3 regions of the Kitasatospora sp. NPDC001095 genome follow, and region 2 is predicted to be linked to each of the others. Evidence: riboswitches for the same ligand, from Rfam matches in the RefSeq annotation. Region 2 holds a riboswitch; each other region holds the start of a gene.

Region 1 (2,252 bases), on a different contig from region 2:
GTCGCTGTCCACCGGGCGGTTGTCCGACAGCAGCCACCAGCCCTTGGGCCGGCGCTCGGCGGCCCGCTTCACCACCAGCAGGTCCTGCTGGAACGGGTGCCGGAAGACCACCACCGCGCCCGGCCGGATCGGCGCGCCGTACCGGACCAGCAGCCGGTCGCCCTCGCGCAGGGTCGGGACCATCGACGGCCCCGCCACGTCGACCAGCCCGAACGGCAGCACGCCGCCCCGGTCCCCGGCTCCGACGTCCTCCGGTCGCGTGCTCCGCGCCACGACTCCTCCTCCCGCTCCGCCCGTACCCCCAGTCTGCCGTACGGGCCGTCAGCGCTCCGATGTCCGGAATACCCCGGTTCCGGGTCCGTCTTTCGCCCTAGGCCCGCCGCCCGATCGCGAAACCGGGCGGGCGGAAGGGTAATCTCGGGCGCGGGAAGACGATCTAAGGAAGGACTCCCATGTTCTCTCGTCTGTTTGCACCGCGTGCCACCGCCCACGCCCACTGCGATCTGCCCTGCGGCGTGTACGACCCCGCGCAGGCCAAGCTCGAGGCCGAGTCCGTCAAGGCCACCCAGGAGAAGTACCAGGCCAACGAGGACCCGCACTTCCGCGCCCGCGCCATCATCATCAAGGAGCAGCGCGCCGAGGCCGTCAAGCACCACATCTCGGTGCTGTGGAGCGACTACTTCAAGGCCCCGCACTTCGAGAAGTACCCGCAGCTGCACCAGCTGATCAACGACACCCTGAAGGCCGCCTCGGCCGCCAAGGCGTCCACCGACCCGGCCACCGGCCAGGCCCTGCTGGACCTGATCGCCGAGGTCGACAAGATCTTCTGGGAGACCAAGCAGGCCTGAGCCTGACGCGTCGCCACCCGACCGCCCCCGTCCGGACCACCGGACGGGGGCGGTCGTGCGTTCACGCCCGATCCTCGAACGGTAAGGGTTGCCTGCCCTGAGTGGCTGTTATGCTGCCAGGGCGTCCGAGGGGGAAGTCCGGTGTGAATCCGGCGCTGACCCGCAACGGTGAGCACGGCCCGTACCAGCCCGTACGGCCGCGCCAGCCCGATCACCCTCGGCCGCCGAACTCCCGACAACTCGCCGTGGACTGCGAGGGGAACGGCGCCCCGGCACGCCCCGGCCCGCGCCCGCCCCGGCGCACCCCCGGCCCGAGGCAAGGCGCACCCGTGAACCGCGCACCCGCAGACCGTGCAGTCGGCCCGCCCACTCGTCGCACACCCGTCGTCCCGCTCGCCGCCGGCCTCGGCGCCGCCCTCCTGCTCTCGCTGGTCTGCGGGGTCGCCCTCGGCTCCTCCGGGCTCGGCCTGCCCCGGGTGCTGCGGCTGCTGGGCGCCGGGCTGACGGGCGGTCGACTGGAGGCGGACGAGGCGGCCGCGTACGCGATCGTCTGGGAGATCCGGCTGCCGCGCACCGTACTGGCCGCCGTGGTCGGCGCCGGACTGGCCGCCTGCGGCGTCGCCGTCCAGGCCCTGGTGCGCAACGCGCTGGCCGACCCCTTCGTCCTCGGCATCTCCTCCGGCGCGGCCGTCGGCGCCAACGCCGTCCTGCTGTTCGGCGCCTTCGCCTCGCTCGGCGTGTGGGCGATCTCCGCCTCCGCCTTCGGCTCCGCCCTGGCCGCCATGACGCTGGTCTACCTCGCCGCCCGCACCGCGTTCGGGCTCACCCCGCTGCGCCTGGTGCTCACCGGCACGGCCCTGTCCTACGGGTTCTCCGCCGCCACCACCCTGATGGTCTTCGCCGCCGACCGCGGCGAGGCCGCCCGGGACGCCATGATGTGGCTGCTCGGCAGCCTCGGCGGCGCCACCTGGGGCTCGGTGCCGATCGCCGCCGTCACCGTCCTGGCCGGCCTCGCCCACCTGGCCTGCGCCGCCGGACGGCTGGACGCGCTCGCGATGGGCGACGAGACCTCCGCCTCGCTCGGCGTGGACCCGGACCGGCTGCGCCGCGAGCTGTTCGTGGTGACCGCCGCCGTCACCGGCACCGTGGTCGCGGTCAGCGGGGCGATCGGCTTCGTCGGGCTGCTGATGCCGCACCTGGCCCGGATGCTGGTCGGCGCCGGGCACCGCCGGGTGCTGGTGATCGCCCCGCTCGCCGGGGCCCTGCTGCTGGTCTGGGTGGACATCGCCTCGCGCACCCTGCTGGCGCCCGCCGAACTGCCCGTCGGGGTGTTCACCGCGGTGCTCGGCGTGCCCGCCTTCCTGCTGATGATGCGCCGCCGCGGCCAGTCCTTCGGAGGCACCC
Region 2 (2,252 bases):
TTCGTCGGCACCCGTTCCGCGGGCACCCGTTCTGTCAGCGCCCGTTTCGCCAGCACCCGCAGCAGGACGTGCCCCGCGACCGTCGTACCCAGCGCCAGCGCGCCCACCCGCCGGGAGAGCGCGCAGGCCCGCTCGATGTCGTCCACCGTCACCGGCCGCAGCTCCGCGCCCAGTACCGGCCGGTTCTCCACGCGCTCGCCGTACCGCAGCGTCCCGCCCAACCGGACGCCCACCGCGCCGGCGAACGCCGACTCGGCCTGGCCCGCGTTCGGGCTCGGGTGCGCGGAGCCGTCGCGCCGCCAGACCCGCCAGGCCGTCCGCGGTTCGGGCGCGGCTGCCACCGTCAGCAGTGCCGTCAGCCGGGCGCCCGGCCAGCCCGCCAGGTCGTCCAGCCGGGCCGAGGCCCAGCCGAACCGGGCGTAGCGCGGCGAGCGGTGGCCCACCATGGCGTCCAGGGTGTTCACGGCGCGGAAGGCGAGCAGGCCGGGCGTGCCGGCCAGGGCGCCCCAGGTCAGCGCGTTGACCACGGCGTCGGCGGTGTTCTCCGCCACCGACTCGACCACCGCCCGGGCGATCTGCTGCCCGTCCAGCGCGCTCGGATCCCGTCCGCACAGGTGCGGCAGCCGTTCCCGCGCGGCCGTGAGGTCGCCCGCCGCCAGCGAGCGGCCGATGGTGCGCGCCTCCCGGGTCAGCGAGGTGCCGCCGAGCACCGTCCAGGTCGCGGCCGCCGCCAGCGCCGCCCGGCCCAGCGGGCGCCGGCCCACCGTACGGTCCAGGGCGAGCGCGCCCGCCGCGACCGCGCCCACGCACAGCGCCGTGTACCCGGCCCCGGCGGCGCGGCCGTCGCGCCACAGCCGCCGCTCCAGCCGGGTCGCGGCGCTGCCGAAGACGGCCACCGGGTGGCCCCGGCGGGGGTCGGCGAAGCGGGCGTCGGCGGCGTAGCCCGCGGCGGCGCCGAGCGCGAACGCGGCGGCGCGGGTCAGCGGACGGCGCGCGGAAGGCGCGGGCGGGATCATCGGTCGCACGGCGGAGGGCAGCTCGGGGTCGGGCAGGGCGGGGCAGCCTGCATCGCGTGCGTGTCCTCACTCAGGGTCCGCGCCCTGGATCGACGTGACGGCGGCGAGAGTCTCCTGGCTTCCGGGTCGAACGCACCCTCGGAGCCTTCCAGCGGCCGTCGACGGCCCGCCGTGGCGATGTTCCGAGCGTGCTCCCCGGTGACAGTGGCGGGACCGCGCCGGACTTCCACCGGCTTCCTCTCCATGCCTCCGTTTGGCCCCAGGATCCCATCACGGGCTCGAACCGGGAGTCAACCGAGGTCACGGAGGGGTTGGTCACACGCGGACGCCGCTGACGCCCGTGGGCCCGGTCGGCGCTGCGGGCCGAGGACGGGGCCTGCCACTGCCTGCCCTCGTCCTCGTCCTCGGCCTTCGTCTTCCCGCTGGCCCGCCGTCCTCGCCACCCGTCCGCGGCGCCACCTCGGCAGAGCCAGGGCCGCCGGCTCCTCGGCAGGGCCGGTCCGCCGCCCGGGTGACCCGGACGGCCCAGCCCGGTGGCCGAGCGGGCGGGGCGCCGGTGAACTGGTGTCCGAACACCGTCCGGTCCGTGAGGCAGGAGAGCGGGGAGCGAAATGCGTTGGGGAACCGCAGCCGTCGTGGCGGCCGCCGCGGTCGGGGCCGCCGTGCTGGTGATCGGCCGTCGGGCATCCGAGCGGATGGTCCGTCCGGTGACCACCGTTCAGGAGTCCGCTCCGGTCGTGGTCCGCGGCCTCGCCCCCGGCCGGGTCACCTTCACCCGCGGCCCCGGGAGCCTGCGCCCCGGCCGCTGGGCGGTCGAGTGGGCGGACGGCGGTCACGCGGTCGTCGAGGAGATCCTGCACGGCGACGAGCAGGAGGTCACCCGCCGGCTGGTCCGCGCCGACCGGGGCACCCTCACCCCCGGCACCGAGGTCCGCTTCACCCCGCGGGTCCACCTCGGCGACCCCACCGAGGCGCTCGGCCTCGCCTTCGCCGACACCGCCGTCGACGGCGAGCTCGGCGCCCTTCCCGCCTGGCAGCTCGACGGCAAACGCGGCACCTGGGTGATCCTGGTGCACGGCCCCGAGGCCGACCGTCGGCAGACCCTCCCCGTGCTCCCCGTCCTCGACCGGCTCGGCCTGCCCGCCCTCGCCGTCACCTACCGCGGCGACCGGGGCGCCCCCGCCTCCCCGGACGGGCTCAGCCACTTCGGCGAGACCGAGTGGCGCGACGTCGAGG
Region 3 (2,252 bases), on a different contig from region 2:
GGCGAAGGCCCACTGGTACGCGAAGTTCATGAACGTCCCGTCCAGGGTGTCGAACAGGCTCATCCCGGCCGCGAACAGCAGCGGCAGGCAGACGATCGCGTACCACGGCAGCCCGGAGGCCGCACCCGAGCCGGCCATCACCATCAGGGTGACCTCGGTCGCGGTGTCGAAGCCCAGGCCCAGCACCATGCCGACCGGGAACATCTGCCCCGGCCGGGTGATCGAACGGGTCGCCCGGTTCAGCACCCGGGCCATGAGGCCGCGCGAGTCGAGGTGCGCCTCCAGCTCCTTCTCGTCGAACCGCCCGGCCCGCATCGAGCGGAACACCTTGAGGATGCCGAGCAGCGCCGCCAGGTTGAGCGCGCCGATCAGGTAGAGGAAGGCGCCGGAGGCCGTCGTCCCGACCACGCCCAGCCACTTGTGGGTGGGCGACTCGTCGTCCATCAGCGTGTTCGCCAGCTGCGCGCCGCCCGCCACCAGGGCGGCCATCAGCACCACCATCGAGGAGTGCCCGAGGGCGAACCAGAAGCCCACCGAGACCGGCCGCTTGCCGTCCGCCATCAGCTTGCGGGTGGTGTTGTCGATCACCGCGATGTGGTCGGCGTCGAAGGCGTGCCGCATGCCGAGGGTGTACGCGGTGATACCCAGGCCCACCCCGAAGACCTGGGTGCCGACCGCGTACCGCTCGGGTGCGACCAGGAAGATCAGCGTGCCGAAGGCCGCCACGTGCATGGCCACGATCACCGCCATCAGCCCGGCCGTACGGACGGTGTCCTCGCGCCGCCATCTGAAGGTGGGCAGCGCGGCGGGGCCGGGTCCGGTCCCGGCGGAAACGGTTTCGGGCAGGGTCATGCGGATCACGCTCCAGCACCTCGTGGAAAACCTCGTGAGCTGCCGTGGCCGGTCTCCTGGCTGACGGGAACACCCGCACCCGCCTTCCCAGGCGCACGAGGCGCCCAGTGGCTTCATGGGTGCGGACGACGCTCCTCCGTGGACGGAGGAGCGACCCGATCACAGTGGCGAGGGCCGCTCCGGGCTGGGACCCCTGAGGGTCCGTCACCGGTCTTCCCGAGCACCACGGCGGGGAACACCGTAGGGCCCCGCCCCGACCCATGCAAGGCTGCGCACCTGCGCAGGTGTCCAGGATCACAGGCCCCTGCCTGCGAGAATGTCCGCATGCATCTCGTACCGGAGGACCGCGCGGGCCACCGCACCATCGACGGACACCGGGTCTGCGAGGCCATCGCCGCGATCGGCGAGCCCGCGCACGTCCGGTCCTGGGCCGAGCGGTTCTCCCTGCTCGCGGACCCCGGCCGGCTCGCCCTGCTGCTCGCCCTCCATCGGGCCGGCCCGCTCGCCGTCAGCGATCTCGCCGTCGCCACCGGCATGCGCGACCCGGCCGTCTCCCAGGCCCTGCGGCTGCTCCGCACGGCCGGCGTGGTCACCGGCGACCGGGACGGACGAGTGGTGCGCTACCGGCTCGTGGACGAGGCCATGCGCCCCCTGCTCGACGAGTGCGCCGCCGCCGAGCACCACGAGCCCAGCGCGGCCGCGGGCTGACCCGCACTCGGAACCGCGCCGCGGCCCGACCGGATGAGTACGATCATGCTGTGCCGTCCCACCCCCACGCCTGGCCCGCCGACCGCTGGAACACCCGACCGGTCAGGGCCCGCGTGCTGGCGGTCGCCCGCACCCTCACCTCGGCCACCCGGGTCCTGGACGTCCTCACCCTGCTGAGCCCTGACGGCATCGAGCGCTACTTCACCGTCAACCCCGGCTCCGCCTTCGCCGACCGCGCCCTGGACGAGTACCTGCACGGCCTGTCCGGCTTCACCGTGCTGGACTGGGAGGACGCCGTCCACCGCCGCTTCGACCTTGCCGTCGCCTGCGCCGTCCACTCCTCCATGCACCGCCTGGACGCCCGCCTCGTCGTCCTCCCGCACGGCGCCGGCTACAACCGCCTGGTCACCGAGTCCACCGGCGACACGGTCAGCGCCGCCGGCCTGTCCCGCAACGAACTCACCCACCGCGGACGGGTGTTCGTCGACGTCCTGGGCCTCTCCCACCCCGAGCAGCTGGACCGGCTGCGGGACTCCTGCCCCGAGGCGCTGGACGTCGCCCAGGTCGTCGGCGACCCGTGCTTCGACCGGATGCTCGGCAGCCGGCGCTCCCGCGACGGCTACCGCGCCGCGCTCGGCGCCGTCGGCGGCCGACGGCTCGTCGTCGTCAGCTCCACCTGGAGCGAACACTCG

Evidence for each region. A riboswitch is a leader RNA that binds a small molecule or an ion and turns the genes downstream of it on or off. The one in region 2 is predicted to bind cobalamin.
Region 1: it holds a riboswitch for cobalamin, as region 2 does, so the genes downstream of both, ACWDBB_RS15105 (FecCD family ABC transporter permease) here and ACWDBB_RS11755 (cobalamin biosynthesis protein) in region 2, are expected to answer to the same signal.
Region 3: it holds a riboswitch for cobalamin, as region 2 does, so the genes downstream of both, ACWDBB_RS12065 (HoxN/HupN/NixA family nickel/cobalt transporter) here and ACWDBB_RS11755 (cobalamin biosynthesis protein) in region 2, are expected to answer to the same signal.

The regions. Positions count from the first base shown of each region.
Region 1 covers NZ_JBSFKQ010000014.1:1,018-3,269, forward strand. The annotation lists gene sodX (nickel-type superoxide dismutase maturation protease) at 1-183, opposite strand, end outside; gene sodN (superoxide dismutase, Ni) at 453-848, shown strand; cobalamin riboswitch at 937-1,085, shown strand; gene ACWDBB_RS15105 (FecCD family ABC transporter permease) at 1,178-2,252, shown strand, end outside.
Region 2 covers NZ_JBSFKQ010000009.1:203,439-205,690, forward strand. The annotation lists gene ACWDBB_RS11755 (cobalamin biosynthesis protein) at 1-1,016, opposite strand, end outside; cobalamin riboswitch at 1,124-1,256, opposite strand; gene ACWDBB_RS11760 (alpha/beta hydrolase) at 1,628-2,252, shown strand, end outside.
Region 3 covers NZ_JBSFKQ010000010.1:74,191-76,442, forward strand. The annotation lists gene ACWDBB_RS12065 (HoxN/HupN/NixA family nickel/cobalt transporter) at 1-852, opposite strand, end outside; cobalamin riboswitch at 882-1,095, opposite strand; gene ACWDBB_RS12070 (ArsR/SmtB family transcription factor) at 1,177-1,560, shown strand; gene ACWDBB_RS12075 (hypothetical protein) at 1,611-2,252, shown strand, end outside.